2 regions of the Novosphingobium sp. TK46 genome follow, and region 2 is predicted to be linked to the other one. Evidence: riboswitches for the same ligand, from Rfam matches in the RefSeq annotation. Region 2 holds a riboswitch; the other holds the start of a gene.
What was found. Region 2 has a riboswitch for thiamine pyrophosphate ahead of thiC (phosphomethylpyrimidine synthase ThiC). Riboswitches for the same ligand answer to the same signal wherever they lie in the genome.
Positions count from the first base shown of each region.

Region 1: linked by a shared signal. The riboswitch ahead of ACXJ1Z_RS11385 (TonB-dependent receptor) and the one ahead of thiC (phosphomethylpyrimidine synthase ThiC) in region 2 are both predicted to bind thiamine pyrophosphate.

Region 1 is NZ_CM143963.1:2,382,990-2,390,016, forward strand. Features, by position in the region: gene ACXJ1Z_RS11380 (phosphotransferase enzyme family protein) at 1-629, opposite strand, end outside; gene ACXJ1Z_RS11385 (TonB-dependent receptor) at 682-2,976, opposite strand; TPP riboswitch at 3,023-3,111, opposite strand; gene ACXJ1Z_RS11390 (hypothetical protein) at 3,302-3,472, shown strand; gene ACXJ1Z_RS11395 (DUF3253 domain-containing protein) at 3,572-3,826, opposite strand; gene ACXJ1Z_RS11400 (UvrB/UvrC motif-containing protein) at 3,872-4,159, opposite strand; gene ACXJ1Z_RS11405 (JmjC domain-containing protein) at 4,310-5,449, shown strand; gene ACXJ1Z_RS11410 (asparaginase) at 5,467-6,453, opposite strand; gene ACXJ1Z_RS11415 (polysaccharide pyruvyl transferase family protein) at 6,760-7,027, shown strand, end outside.
Region 2 is NZ_CM143963.1:2,065,776-2,072,802, reverse strand. Features, by position in the region: gene ACXJ1Z_RS09990 (YciI-like protein) at 1-206, opposite strand, end outside; gene thiC (phosphomethylpyrimidine synthase ThiC) at 232-2,109, opposite strand; TPP riboswitch at 2,155-2,264, opposite strand; gene ACXJ1Z_RS09980 (SPFH domain-containing protein) at 2,576-3,397, shown strand; gene ACXJ1Z_RS09975 (SOS response-associated peptidase family protein) at 3,378-4,061, shown strand; gene ACXJ1Z_RS09970 (hypothetical protein) at 4,152-4,646, shown strand; gene ACXJ1Z_RS09965 (GGDEF domain-containing protein) at 4,907-5,824, shown strand; gene rpmA (50S ribosomal protein L27) at 6,035-6,304, opposite strand; partial or broken gene rplU (50S ribosomal protein L21) at 6,350-6,643, opposite strand; gene ACXJ1Z_RS09950 (hypothetical protein) at 6,893-7,027, shown strand, end outside.

The DNA.
Region 1 (7,027 bases), 320 kb from region 2:
AGCTGCATGCGCCAGGGTTTGCCGGCAAGGAAGCGGGCAAGCGCGGGCCGTCGCGCGATATACGTCTGTGCCGCAGCGAGAGGATCCGGCGCAGGAAGGATCGTGAAGCTGGCGATCAGCGGATCCGGGGCGCGATCGGGCGCGTCGAAACCGCGTGCGGCGAGATGCAGCAGGGCCAATGCCTTGCCGGCGCCAAAAGCATCGCCATGGTTCAGGAACGGTGTCCACGATGGCCGGTCGCGATAGACATCGAGACCGGCGGCCTTGCGATGCAGTTCGTAGGTCCAACCGTTATTGGCGATCGCGCCGACGCCCTCATGGGTGAGCATGACTTCGGGGACCGACAGACCGGCGCAGCGCAGATGAGCCATGAACGCATGCTCGGGGGCGAGGGCGGCTGGCGAGCGCAGTCGGTGATGATGGCGCTTGAGTACGAACTCGCCCCGATCGGTGTGGACAAGCGCTGCGGCGGAGAAGGGGCGGGGCGAGTGCCAGCTCAGTGTCTCGAACGGCCCCGCTTCGTCAAAGCCAGCCAGGATCTTCTGCGCTTGCACCGGAGATATCGCGGGCCATGTCGGCGCCTCGAGTGCGGTCCCCATGCCGTGCACGAGATGGTCGCTGGCCGACATCGCGTCGTTCACGCCATCACTCGCCGTCGCGCAATGCCGCATCCACGCATCGTCAAAAGGCGCGCGACAGCGTTGCCACGAACGCGCGTCCGCTTCCGATGTAATATGTCGGCGGCGAACCTGCGATCATGCTGCCGTTGCGTCCGATCGCATCGCCGGCGTTGTTGCTGACGATCTGAATGCCGGACAGAACGCGAGGGTTGGTCACATTGATGGCGTTGAGGCGCAAGTCCGTGCGCTGGGCGTCGATCAGCCCGGCTAGATGGACGCCGATCGACAGGTCCAGCGTAGCGTAACCCTTGATGCTCTCGTCGTTGAGCAATGTCGCGTACTGGCGCCCGACGTACTTGAAGGCGCTGCTGCCGAACAATCGGCCATCGTCGTAGGTGGTCCCGATCGCGAACTGGAACTGCGGACTCGCGACCGCGCGCTTGCCCCTGGTGGGCAGAAGGTCGCCGTCGACGGGCAGGTCGTCGTTCAGCCGCGTGTGAAGGTACTCGCCCGAAGCGTAGATGCTGACGCCTGCCGCCGGACGATAATCGATCTCGCCATCGACACCATAGGAGGTCTGGCTGCCGGCATTGATCGTCGAGTTGACCAGGGCACCACCACTGTTGACGACGGTAGCGATCTGGCGATTGCGGAACCGGTAGTGGAAACCGGTCAACGAGAACGACAGGTTGGGGCCGATATAGCGATACCCCAACTCCTGGGAGAGCGAGTATTCGTTCTTGAGTGCGGTCGAGCCCTTGGCCACCACTTCGCCGCCGAAATAGTAGTCGTAAAGCGCGAACTCGTTGGGCGTGCGAAAGCTGGTGGTCACGTTGGCGAACAGCTGCTGACGATCGTCAAGTTGGTAATGGATCGCGGCACGGGGCAGGGCGGCGAACGCATCGAAATGCACTTTCTGTTGCGGGCCGGGCAGGTAGTTGCGGCCATTGCGCGTCAGGTTCACGCCCTTGAAGCCAAGGTCGATGCCGAGCTTTGGCGTCACCTGGATGCTGTCGGCCAGGAAGAACGCCTTGGTCACCGTCTTCGTGCGCGCGTTTTCGTAGGCGAGCAGCCGGCCATCGGCGCTACGGATCGCCTCGGATTGATAGCCCCAGACGTCGACCGGTCGGCCGTCGTCCCGAAGTGAAGTGTACGACTGGGTGACGCGATCGGTTCCATAGTCGAACCACAGCCCGGCGGTGATCCGGTGCGCTCCGGCCTGCAGGGTCAGCTTGGCGACGTCGCCTACGCGAAACTGCTTGCCGGTATAGTTGCCCATGACCGTCGCCAGTCCATCGATCGAACCGGGTAGCGTGACTGGCTGGGCGAGTTCCTCGGTACCCAGGAAGTTGCCTGTCGTCGTCAGTTGCGTGCCGTAAGGGGCGTTGCCGTGGCCGAACTGAAGATAGGCGCTGCTGTCGAAGCTCAGGCGGTCGCTCAGGTTCAGATGCAGCGGCGAGGCGATATAGAAGCTGCGGAACGGCGCACGATAGAGGCGCCAGTAGCTCGTATCGCCAGGGGTATAGCGCCGGGTAAAGTTGAAGTCGCGGCCCAGCGCCATCCAGTCGGCCAGGCTCGGGCTCGGATACGTGGAGGTGATGGCGTCGTTGTACGACACCGCCAGGCTGGCGCGATTGCCGTTGCCCCACTGCGTCAGCAGCTTGGCATCGACGTGCTGGCGCTTGTCGAAGCCGGGGCCGCGCCAGTTGTCCGCGCGATTGTTGGAGTACGAGAGGAACCCGCTGATGCCGGAATTGGCGATTTCCCCGGTGTCGACCCGGACGAACGCGCGCCGTTCGCTGTACGATCCTACCGAAAGGTTCACCAAAGCGCCGAAATCCTTCTTGGGATCGTCGAGCGTCAGCGACAGCAATCCGCCGGCGGCGGCCACCACCGGCTCGGCGATATCGGCCGCGCCCTGCGTCAGTGCGATCTGGCGCACGTTCTCGGCATCGGCGAACTGTGAGGGGTAGGCGTAGAAATAACCGATGTCGTTCTGCGGCGCGCCTTCGAGCACTACCCCGATGGCGTCCTGGCCCAGACCACGCAAGGTCAGGCTGGAATTGGCGGACAATCCATAGGGATCGGTCGTGGCGACGTTCGCGCCCGGCAGCAGGTTGACGAGCTGGAACGCATTATACGTCGGCGTTTGCTTGACGATGAAATCCGTCGAGACCGCGCTTATCGACTTGGGTTCGGTCTGATCCGGCAGCAGGCCTTCGGGGTCGCGATGGCCGTTTACCCGGATCGTCGCGGGATCTTCGGCACCGCTGTCGGCCGCCATGACGCATGGGGCGAACAGTACCGCCGGCAAGGCCAGCATGGTCAGCTTCAAACGGGTAACGGCAACGGGCATTGTCTTGCGTCCACTCCACATGGAGGGGACAGCGGCATGCCGCGCGCCCTCCCTACGCCGGTATCAACCGGATCAGGTTCGGCGGGTCGCGGCCTGCAGGCCACATCTCAGCCGCGCATCAGCGGCTCCCCGGGGATGCGCCCCCCTAGTCTCGCAAGCGATGGCTGCAAAGCGATATCTGGGGCCGGATGTCTCATAGTGGTCGAGGAGGCCGGACCACAGCCCGACTGGTGTGCCGACCGGCGATCCTGCTTGTAGCGGGCGGGACAGCGGCGAACCGTTTAAACGTCTTGGCCTTCCCAGCAGGCAGGCTATTGGCAGGCCGATGACCGTTCCGACTGCCGAGCAGCTTGCCCAGATCATCATCGACAGCATCGACCGTCATGGTCTGCGTGGTCTGATCTACGAGTCGGACGGTGTCGTGGTGATGCATGGCAAAGTGGATATGGTGGCGGTGGCGAGTGACGTGATCGCGGCGATGACCGAGGCGCGTTGAGCCCGTGGGCAAGTCGCCGTGAAGCAGGTAACCGGCACGAAGAAGACACTCACCGCGCTCCGCCTGCATGAATGAAGCTGCGCGGACCGTTACCTTCGGTCAGCTATGACCACGCGCGATGCGGTATGGTCCTGATCGCGCTGTCAGAGGCTTTCCCTTCCAGCTGAGGCGAACGTGTCCTTCGTCCAGCAGGCGATCGATTGCCTCGTGCACCATCGGCATCGCGTTTCGCCAGGCTTGGGTATCGCAATCCCCGGGGGTGATTGCGCGCGCAACTTCGCTGGGGCAGATCGTCGCACCGGTTGCACGCCCGGCGAGCAGCGCCAGCGTCGCGTCGCGCGCACCGTCGGTCATGCCTGGTCACTTATCATCGGTGCTTCCGGTCATCGGCGCTTCCGGTCATCGGCGCTTCCGGCCCCGCGTGGTGCGATTGGCCGTCAGTGGATCGGGCCTGGTCGGCGCTCGCCATCCGGGTGGAGGGGCGACCTGCTGCTGATTGGTGCCAAGGCCCATCGCGCCGGGTCGCTGGCGGATCAGCCCGGACAAATCGGCCTGTTCCGCATCCGTCGCTGTCGCGCCGCCACGCATCAGGCTGATCCTGTCGCGCAATCGTCTTGCTTCCTCGAAATCGAGTGCCTGGGCGGCCGCATCCATCAGGCTTTGCAAGGTTTCGATCGTCTCGGTCATTGTTTGGGAACGCGCGGAGGCGGTGAAAGGACGCAAGGTAGCTAGGCGATCGACAGCGGCAGCGATGCATGGTGCGCAGCGGTTGGATTGCCTATGGCCGGCTGGAAGCGGGCGGTCGGTGCCGCCAGACGATGAAAAGTGATCCGCGCCATGAACACGTTCGATACCCGCGCCTTTCTGCGGGACAGCTGGCAAAAGCGACCCTGCCTGATCAAAGGATTGTGGCCGGCATGGAGCAATCCGCTCGATCCTGACGATCTTGCCGGTCTGGCGTGTGAAGCGGAGGTCGAAGCGCGCATCATCACGCAGGTCGACGCGGTCTATGCGGTCGAGCACGGACCGTTTGCCGAGGAGCGCTTCGCCACGATCGGAAAGGATCCGTGGACCCTGCTCGTCCAGGCGGTCGATCACTACGTGCCCGACGTGGCCGCGCTGCTGGCACCTTTCCGCTTCATCCCCAACTGGCGCATCGACGACGTGATGGTGAGCTATGCCGTCGACCAGGGCGGGGTTGGTCCCCATTTCGACCAATATGACGTCTTCCTCGTGCAAGGCCTCGGCTGCCGGCGCTGGCAGGTGGGTGGCCGATGCGATGAAAGATCGGCGTTGGTGGAAAACGAGGAGGTGCGCTTGCTGGCGCAGTTCGAGCCCGAGGCCGAGTGGATCCTCGAACCGGGGGACGTCCTGTACGTACCCCCGGGCATCGCTCACCACGGCGTCGCGCTGGGCGATGACTGCATGACGTATTCGATCGGCTTCAGGGCGCCTTCACGCGCGGAGCTGATCGCCGGTTGGTCCGAACATCTCGTGCGCCAGATGTCCGACGACGATCGTTATGCCGATCCCGCGCTGCCGCTGCAGGACAACGCCGGCGAGATCACGGCCGAAGCGCTTGCCGCGCTGCAAGCGATGGTCAGCGAGAGTATGGCGGACCCCGAGACATTCGCACAGTGGTTCGGGCAGTATAGCACGTTGCCCAAGAACCTTGAGATCGATTGGGCGCCTGAGGAGCGTACGACGCTTTCCGATTTGCGGGACGCAGTCCCGGTTTGCCTTGCCCGCAATCCCGCCAGCCGCTTCTCGTTCGTTCGCCAGGGCGGGGGAGCCATTGCCTTGTTCGTCGATGGGCGATCGTACGGTTGCACCGGCCAGCTTGCGACGTTTGCCGAACGCCTGTGTGCCAGCGAACAGATCACGACGCTGGATGCCGATACCGCTTCGGAAACGACGCTGGCCTTGATCGTCGATCTGCTGAATCGTGGCAATATCGAGTTTTGTGAAGACGACTGACGTCGCGCTAGGTGCCTTTACCGGCAGAGCCAATCCTGCGCCAGGCGGGTGGCTTCATCGGCATCACGCCCACCTCCCAAAGCGACCGCGAGCAGAAGCCGCAGCTTGCGGGCACTGAGATCGGCCGCGCCGATTGCGCCCAAGGCTGCGAGCCGCGCTCCGGACTCGTATGCCGGCGCCACACCGCCCGCATGGCAATGCGTGGCAAGGCCGATCAGGACACCGGCGGCGCGGGCATGCTCGATCGCCGGAATGAGGCGCATGGGCACGTTGCCGCGTCCAAAGCCCTCGATCACCAGGGCTCTTGCGCCGCTGCCTACCAGCGCCTCGATCAACTCAGGAGCGGTCTCCAACCCGAGCGATACGATGTGCACCGCCGGATCGGGAGAAACCCGCGCGAAGGTCGGCGAAGGCCGCGGAAGGGAAGCGATCCGCAGGCCATGTTCATCCACCCGCGCCAACATTGCGCTATCGGGTCCGAAGGCATCGGGGGCGGCGCTGTCCTGCTTGGTCGCGGTGCGCGCCGTCAGTACCCGGCCAGCAAAGACGATCGCCACGCCGATTTCGCGCGCTGCCGTACTGCGCGCCACGGCCAGTGCATCGCGCAAATTCGCGGCGCCGTCATAGCCCGGCAAGGCAGGTGCCCTCTGCGCCCCGGTGAAGATCACCGGCATGTCGGTATCGTGGAACAAGTGCGTGAGGAACGCGACTTCCTCCATCATGTCCGTGCCATGCGTGATGACCACACCGATGGACTTGGCCGCCGCCGCCTCGTCGACGAGCGCGACGACCCGCATGGCATCGCCCATCTGCATGTCCTCGCTCAACCCGGCGTAGGCTTGGCGCTCGATCACCTTTCCGACCGTCGCACTACCCAGGTCGGACCCGCCCCGGCGCCCGATCAGCACACCGTCTTCGTTGAGAACCGAGGCGATCGTACCGCCCGCATCGATCAGGACGAGGGGGGACACGCCACCCTGCAACTCTTCGGCTAAGTCAGACAACTGGGATCGCGCCTCATATTTCGGTGGGTCGATCCATGCCGGAAAGGATGGGCCAATGCCATACGGCTTGGATCGCCATGGCGCCGATGTGGTGCGCACCCTGGCTCCAGCAAAATAATCGTGCTTCGTCACATGGTAACGCCGAATGCCACGCGCATGGGCCTTGTGCCCGATGCGAACATGCTCGATGGCGGTCATGGCGTAAGCGTTGCAGCAAAGTAGCGTGTTTTCAGTGCTTAAACGACAATGGTGAGTATGTTTCGCGAGATTGTTGATGGTAACGCCGGGGGGGATCCGGATCACGCCTTGAAGATCGGCGTGCTGACCTTTCACCGCTGCGTCAACTACGGCTCGTACTGGCAGGCGCGCAGCCTGCTGGAAGGGCTGGCGGCGCGCGGGCATGACGTGGTGCTGCTAGACTACGACTGTCCTCAGATCGACCGGACCGAGTGGCGCTGTGCGATGCAGCCGCTCCTGCCAAGCCGATCGTCTCCGGCCGATATTCGCCTTTACGCGCGCAAGGCGAGGGCGTTCCATCAGGCGTGCGCCGCCTTGCCGCTATCGGACCGGTTCG
Region 2 (7,027 bases):
TCTGATCGCGCGAACAACTCTGCGCCGGCAGCGTCATCACCCTGGAACAGCAGCAGCGCCTGCTCGGCAGGATCGAGCGCCCCACCCAGCAGCAGTCCACCGCGTGCCACCGCCTCGCGCGCGAGCGTCAGGTGCTCGTCCCGCAAGGCGGCTCGCCGCTCCAGATAGTCGGGCGCAAGATCGTAAGTCAGGATCCAGTGAGGCATGGCCGCCAGCTTTCCCCCGCGAGCCTCAGTCGTGCTCGCGGTCGCCCGCGCCGACATAGAGTTCGCGACCGATCTCCTCGTATTTGGCGCTCATCGCCTTCATCCCGGCTTCGGCTTCCGCCTCGGACGCGATGAAGGTCTGCACCGGCTGGTTCTGCTTGGCGGCGAAATCGCGCACTTCCTGGGTGATCTTCATCGAGCAGAACTTGGGCCCGCACATCGAGCAGAAGTGCGCCGACTTGGCGCCCTCGGCCGGCAGGGTCTGGTCATGGTACTGCTCTGCCGTGTCGGGATCGAGCGACAGGTTGAACTGGTCGCGCCACCGAAACTCGAAGCGCGCGCGGCTCAAGGCATCGTCGCGAACCTTCGCGGCAGGGTGGCCCTTGGCAAGGTCGGCGGCATGCGCGGCAAGCTTGTAGGTGACGACGCCCGTCTTCACGTCATCGCGATCGGGCAGGCCGAGGTGTTCCTTGGGCGTGACATAGCAAAGCATCGCGCAGCCGAACCAGCCGATCATGGCGGCGCCGATGCCGCTGGTGATGTGGTCGTATCCGGGCGCGATGTCGGTCACTAGGGGCCCGAGCGTGTAGAACGGGGCCTCGCCGCAGGACTCGAGCTGCTTGTCCATGTTCTCCTTGATCTTGTGCATGGGCACGTGGCCGGGGCCCTCGATCATCACCTGGACGTCCTGCGCCCAGGCCCGCTTGGTCAGTTCGCCCAAGGTGTAGAGTTCCGCGAACTGGGCTTCGTCGTTGGCGTCGGCGATCGAGCCCGGGCGCAAGCCGTCGCCCAGCGAGTAGGCGATGTCGTAGGCTTTGCAGATCTCGGTGATCTCGTCGAAATGCTCGTAGAGGAAGCTCTCCTTGTGGTGCGACAGGCACCACTTGGCCATGATCGAGCCGCCCCGGCTGACGATGCCGGTCACGCGCTTGGCGGTCATCGGAATGTAGGGCAGGCGCACGCCGGCGTGGATGGTGAAATAGTCGACGCCCTGCTCAGCCTGCTCGATCAGGGTGTCGCGGAAGATCTCCCAGGTGAGGTCCTCGGCGACGCCGCCGACCTTCTCCAGCGCTTGATAGATGGGAACGGTGCCGATCGGCACGGGGCTGTTGCGGATGATCCACTCGCGCGTGTCGTGGATGTTGCGTCCGGTGGACAGGTCCATGACGGTGTCGGCACCCCAACGGATCGACCAGACCATCTTGTCGACTTCGCTGGCGACATCGCTGGCGACGGCGGAGTTGCCGATATTGGCGTTGATCTTGACCAGGAAGTTGCGCCCGATCGCCATCGGTTCGCATTCGGGGTGGTTGACGTTGCTGGGGATGATGGCGCGGCCCCGCGCCACCTCGTCACGCACGAACTCGGGCGTGACGTAGTCGGGCACGGAGGCGCCGAAATCCTGACCGTCGCGGATGTACTCGGCCAGCATCTCGCGCCCGATGTTCTCGCGCACGGCGACGTATTCCATCTCGGGCGTGATGATGCCGCGCCGGGCGTAATGCATCTGGCTGAGGTTCGCGCCCGGCTTTGCACGCAGCACCCGGCTGGCGACGTTGGGAAACGGCGCGACGCCGCCCGAACGATCGGGGCCTTTGAGGCCATTATCCTCGGGCCGCGTCTCGCGCGGGGTGTACTCCTCCACATCACTGCGGGCGAGCTGCCACTCGCGGCGTAGCTGCGGCAGGCCAGCCTGGATATCGATCACCGCGTCGGGATCGGTGTAGGGGCCGCTGGTATCGTAGACGCGCACCGGCGCCTCGCCGCAGCCGGGCTCCAGATGGATCTCGCGCATGGCGACGCGCAAGTCGGGATTGGCGGGCGAACCGACATGGACCTTCTTGGACCCGCGGATCGGTCCGGTGGTGACGCCGATCTCAAGCTTGCTGTTGATGTCTGCCATATGCACGCTCCTCTTTTCAGACGTGAGCGAGCTTTTGCGGGCGTGGAACGGACCCGGCCAACTCCCTCCGCCCGTACTAACGGGTTCAGGTTCGACGGATCGTGCGGAGCATACCCGCACCTCTCAGCCATATGCTGGCTCCCCGGTGGTGACGCCGGTGTAGCGGCACCCGAGCGCCGGGTAAAGTGGCTCACAGTTGACTTTGCCCGCCCTGGCGGGTGTTGATGATCGCGGGAGGTTCGACTCCTCTCGACGCGGATGTCGGGCGCGGGCCACCGGCCACATACAAAGCGCGACATCCGCATGCGTGGGTGCAAGTGTCCTTGAAACACTCCTTCAACGCAGGCACCCGTTGTCGTCGGCCCGCAGGGGCAGCCGTGCAAAGGCCATGCGGGCCTCGCGCCCCCGCCGATGCATCGTGACGGCCACGGGTGCCTTTTTGCCCGCTGAGTGAAGGAGCGCAGGTATGCAGACGACGGTAGCCTTGATGGCGGCACTGGTGGTGGCGGTCGTGTTCCTCGCGGCGCCCACCTGGCGCAAGGCATGGCGCAGCCATGAGGTGACGTTGTGGGAAACCGGACTGATCTATGGCGCCGCCGGCTTCGTCGAGCAGCTCGGCCCCGGGATTCATCGCCGCTTCGATCCGCTCCATCGTCGGACCCTCGTCTGCGTCCCGACGGTTACACGGGCGCTGAGTGGCCAGACGATCGAGGCGATCAGCAAGGACCAGTTCGCCTTCCGCCTCACCCTTACGCCTGTCGTGACGGTCGTCGATCCGCGCCTGCTGGTCGAACAGACCACCGGACCCTCTGGGGAGCGGGCGCCGGTGCAGCCGGTCGATCATCGTTATGACCGACTGAGCCCAAGCCTTGCCGCCGCCGCCCTCGCCGTAGTGGCGACCCGGACGCTCGAGGAGTTCCTGGCCGACCCGGCGGCCATGGTCACCGCGATCGCGCCCCAGCTTGCCGATGCCCTGCCCGGCACCCGGCTGGACGAATTGCTGCTGACCGGCATCACCCTGCCCCCCGAGGTGCGCAAGATGTTCACCGAGGTCGAGCGTGCGCGACGCGAAGGCTTGGCCGGCCTGGAACGCGCGCGCGCCGAGCAGGCATCGTTGCGCGCACTCGCGAACGCCGCTCGCAATCTGGCCGACAATCCGGCGCTCGCCAACTTGCGGATGCTGCAAGTGATGGAAAATGCCAGGGGCGCCAAGACCTTCGTGCTGGGCGGCGGCGTAACGGACCCGGGCAAGGCGCCAGCAGCCGCCGATGCGCAAAGCCAAACCTGAGCGCGAACGCCAGACTACCCGCATGACCATGCTCTATCGTCTGGATGCGAATGCAAGGCTGGTGGCCGACACGTTCGGCGCGGCGGCCGGTGACGACCCCTGGTCCGGCGGGCACGTCGCCCCCGGCAGCTTCGCGCCGATCATCACCGCCGGGCGTGAATTCGTCGCGGGCCCACGCCCGAACTCTCGAAGCCCGCAGCGGATGGTGCCGCGTCTATGGGGCGTGCCGCCACCACCCTCGATCCAGGAAGCGCCCCGCCACGGCATCGCATCCGTGCGCAACGTCGACAGCTCCTTCTGGATCGGCAATTTGCGCAATGCCGAGTTTCGCTGCCTGATCCCTGCCACGGCGTTCATGGAATGGAACGCCACGGCCTCTCGTCGGCTCGATCATGATGGCAAACGACGGCGCCATTGGTTCGCCTGCACCGATCAGCCGACGTTCGCCTTCGCGGGTGTGTGGAAGGACAGCGAGATACCGAGCTTCGCCTTGCTGACATGCGAGCCCAATGCCGCCTTGCGCCACGCCGGGCGCGATTCCATGCCCGTCGTCCTGCCTGCGGACCCTGCGTCCCGCGATCTCTGGCTGCGCGGTAGCTGGGATCGCGCAAGAGCGTTGCTGGTGCCTTATCCCTCATCGACGATGCGCGAGTATGAGCAGTAGCGGCACCACACCCGCATGACTTGCTTGCTGCCACTGCCAAGGCGGGGTTACGTTGATATCAGCAGCAGCATGTCTTGCCGGAGCCGCCCCATGCAGATCATCGCCACCGCCGCGCGGCGCCACTGGTTCTATCTGGTGTGGCCGTTCCTGCTGGCAGCCGCATTGATGTTTCGCGCCACCCATCCCTGGTCGGATGCGCCTGGGTTCGGTGAAGCGACGACGCTGTTCGACTGGTGCGTGTTCGTCCCTGCTCTTCATGCGATCTGCTATCGCGCAATGCCGCGGCGAGCCCTGGCGCTGCGCACGCTGGGCCTGATCTGCGGGGGTGCGTGGATCGCGGGGAAGATCGTTCCCGATTCGGCCGAAGTCATCCTTGCGCAATGGGGTTGGTTACGCGCGCCGGCGATGGCGGTGCTGCTGCTCGCCGAAGGCATGGCCCTCATCGCGATCGTGCGCCTGACCTTTGCTCCAACACCCGATTCGCGCGCGTTGGAGAAGCAAGGTCTGCCCCCTCTAGTGGTAAAGCTCATGCTGGCGGAGGCACGTTTCTGGCGGTGGCTATGGGCGAGAATACGCGGGAGATAACACCCAAGATAGCCGCGATCGGCATCGCAACCACGCGCTTGCCGGGTCATTCTCGCCGGCACCGGCACGCTGCGATGGTAAAATTCGCGTATAGAGCGGTCGCCCAATAGCCACCGTCGAATCAGACGGCCACGCAAATAAACACGAAGTACCGCCGCGTAGCACTGCGGCCATCGCGCTTATCCGGTGCTATGATACAGGTCGTCGCAAAACTTGGTACGGCAACGCTTTATTTTCCAATGCCATCTAGAAGATCGGCCATGCTTTACGCGTTCAAAGACGAGGTCGATCCGATCGCAGGCCGTCTGGCTCGCCTCTTGGCCTGGGCCGCCGGAATGCCGACGCGCACCGGGTGGCTGATCGGGCTCACCTCGGTGCTGGGCGTTGCCCTGCTTGATGCGCTGGGACGTGGTTACGGCCTGCGGTGCTTTCCGTTGTATATCCCGCTCATCTGTCTTGGCGGCTGGACGATGGCACCACGTTCAGCCCTGCTCTTCGCCGGTGGAACCGCGATCCTGGCCATGGTTCCGGATTGGTCGCAAGGCCCACTTGGTCCACAAGGCTACGTGACTGCGATCAACGCCGGCTTGCGCCTGCTGGTATACCTTGCCCTGGCGATGATCCTCTCCGCCTGCCGACGCTCCTACGACATCGCGCGCGTCTTCGCATCGTTGGACAGCCTGACGCAGGTCTTGAACAAAGCCTCGTTCCATCGCGAATTCCGGCGCCTGCTCGAAGCGCGCAGGGCATCGTCGACATGGCTCAGCGTCGCATTCGTCGACCTGGACGATTTCCGGACGATTAACGGCGCCTATGGCCATGCCGCCGGAGACGATGTCCTGCGTCGGTTCTCCAGCACGGCGATCACCAATATCCGCCGTGGAGACCTGATCGGTCGGATCGGCGGTGACGAATTTGCCGTCGTCATCCGCGCCATCGACAAGCAGACGGCGCATTCGGCCGCGCAATCGCTGCATGCGCGGTTCATGGACACGCTGGCTGACGCCGCAGCGCCGGCAACGTGCAGCATGGGCGTGGTCATCCTGCCGCCCAATTTCGCCTGCAGCGAGCCGGGGCTGATAGAAGCGGCGGATCGGCTCATGTATCGCGTCAAGGATCACGGCAAAGGCGCGATCTTGCTCGCCGACGCGAACGACGCGCTGCGGGTCGCTGCCTGACGAAATAGCGCGACGAAATCCCGCTTCGGCCAAGCACCGCGCTGATGCTAGCGGCCGCGAGCCGCTTCGAACGCATGAGCCGGCAAAATCGGATATCCACCGATGGCATGAAAAAACGGGAGCAGGCTCAGCCCACTCCCGTAATTCTTTTCGAAGCTGCGCACCCGAGGTGCGGCGAGACGACCGGCAGGTCGCCCCGTCAGCGATTCGTTATTCGGCCGCCTGCGCGATGGCGTCGACCGACACGTACTTGCGGCCCTGCTTGCCGTCGTGAAAACGCACGCGTCCCTCACCCAGAGCGAACAAGGTGTGATCTTTGCCGATGCCGACATTCACGCCCGGATACACGCGGGTACCGCGCTGACGGATGATGATGTTGCCGCCGATCACTTCCTGACCGCCGAACTTCTTAACGCCAAGGCGGCGACCAGCTGAATCGCGACCGTTGCGCGAAGAGCCGCCTGCTTTCTTATGTGCCATATCTATCTACTCCGAACTGGTAATCGACGAGCGCGCTGGCGCTCAGCCGACCGACAGAATGCGCAGCAGGGTCAACTGCTGGCGGTGACCGTTTTTGCGGCGGTAATTGTGACGGCGGCGCTTCTTGAAAACGACCACCTTCTCGCTCTTCGCCTGCGCGATGATCTCGGCGGATACCGTCAGGCCGGCGATATCGGCGACTTCGCCATCCTTGCCGGCAAGCAGGATATCACCCAGCGTGATCGTCTCGCCAGCTTCGCCAGCCAGCTTCTCAACCGCGATCTTGTCTCCGGCAGCGACCCGATACTGCTTGCCGCCGGTGCGCACTACTGCGAACATGGTGCTCTTACCCAATCTAAAATGTGCCCGATGAAGGGCCGAAACAACCTGCCCCGGCCGTTCTGGTTCCTGTTTCAGGATCCTGCTGCGGGCGACGCGCCGGACAGCCCGCGTTGACACGGGTTACCGGAAGAACGGTGCCGTTAGTCCAAGCCCAAAGATGAGTCAACGGGGCGCGGCGTTCAGATATGCTGGAAATCACGGCAATTGGCGCTCGCACGCGGCCGATCGCATGCTATGGCTCATGGCATGACCCGCGCCATCGTGAGCAAAGCCGCCCCCTTGGCCATGGCCATCCTGCTCCAGGCCTGCGCCGCGTCGAGCGAGTTCCCGTCGCTGGCCGTTCGGGATGCCGAGCGAGTCGAGGGCAGCGCCGCGCCCGCC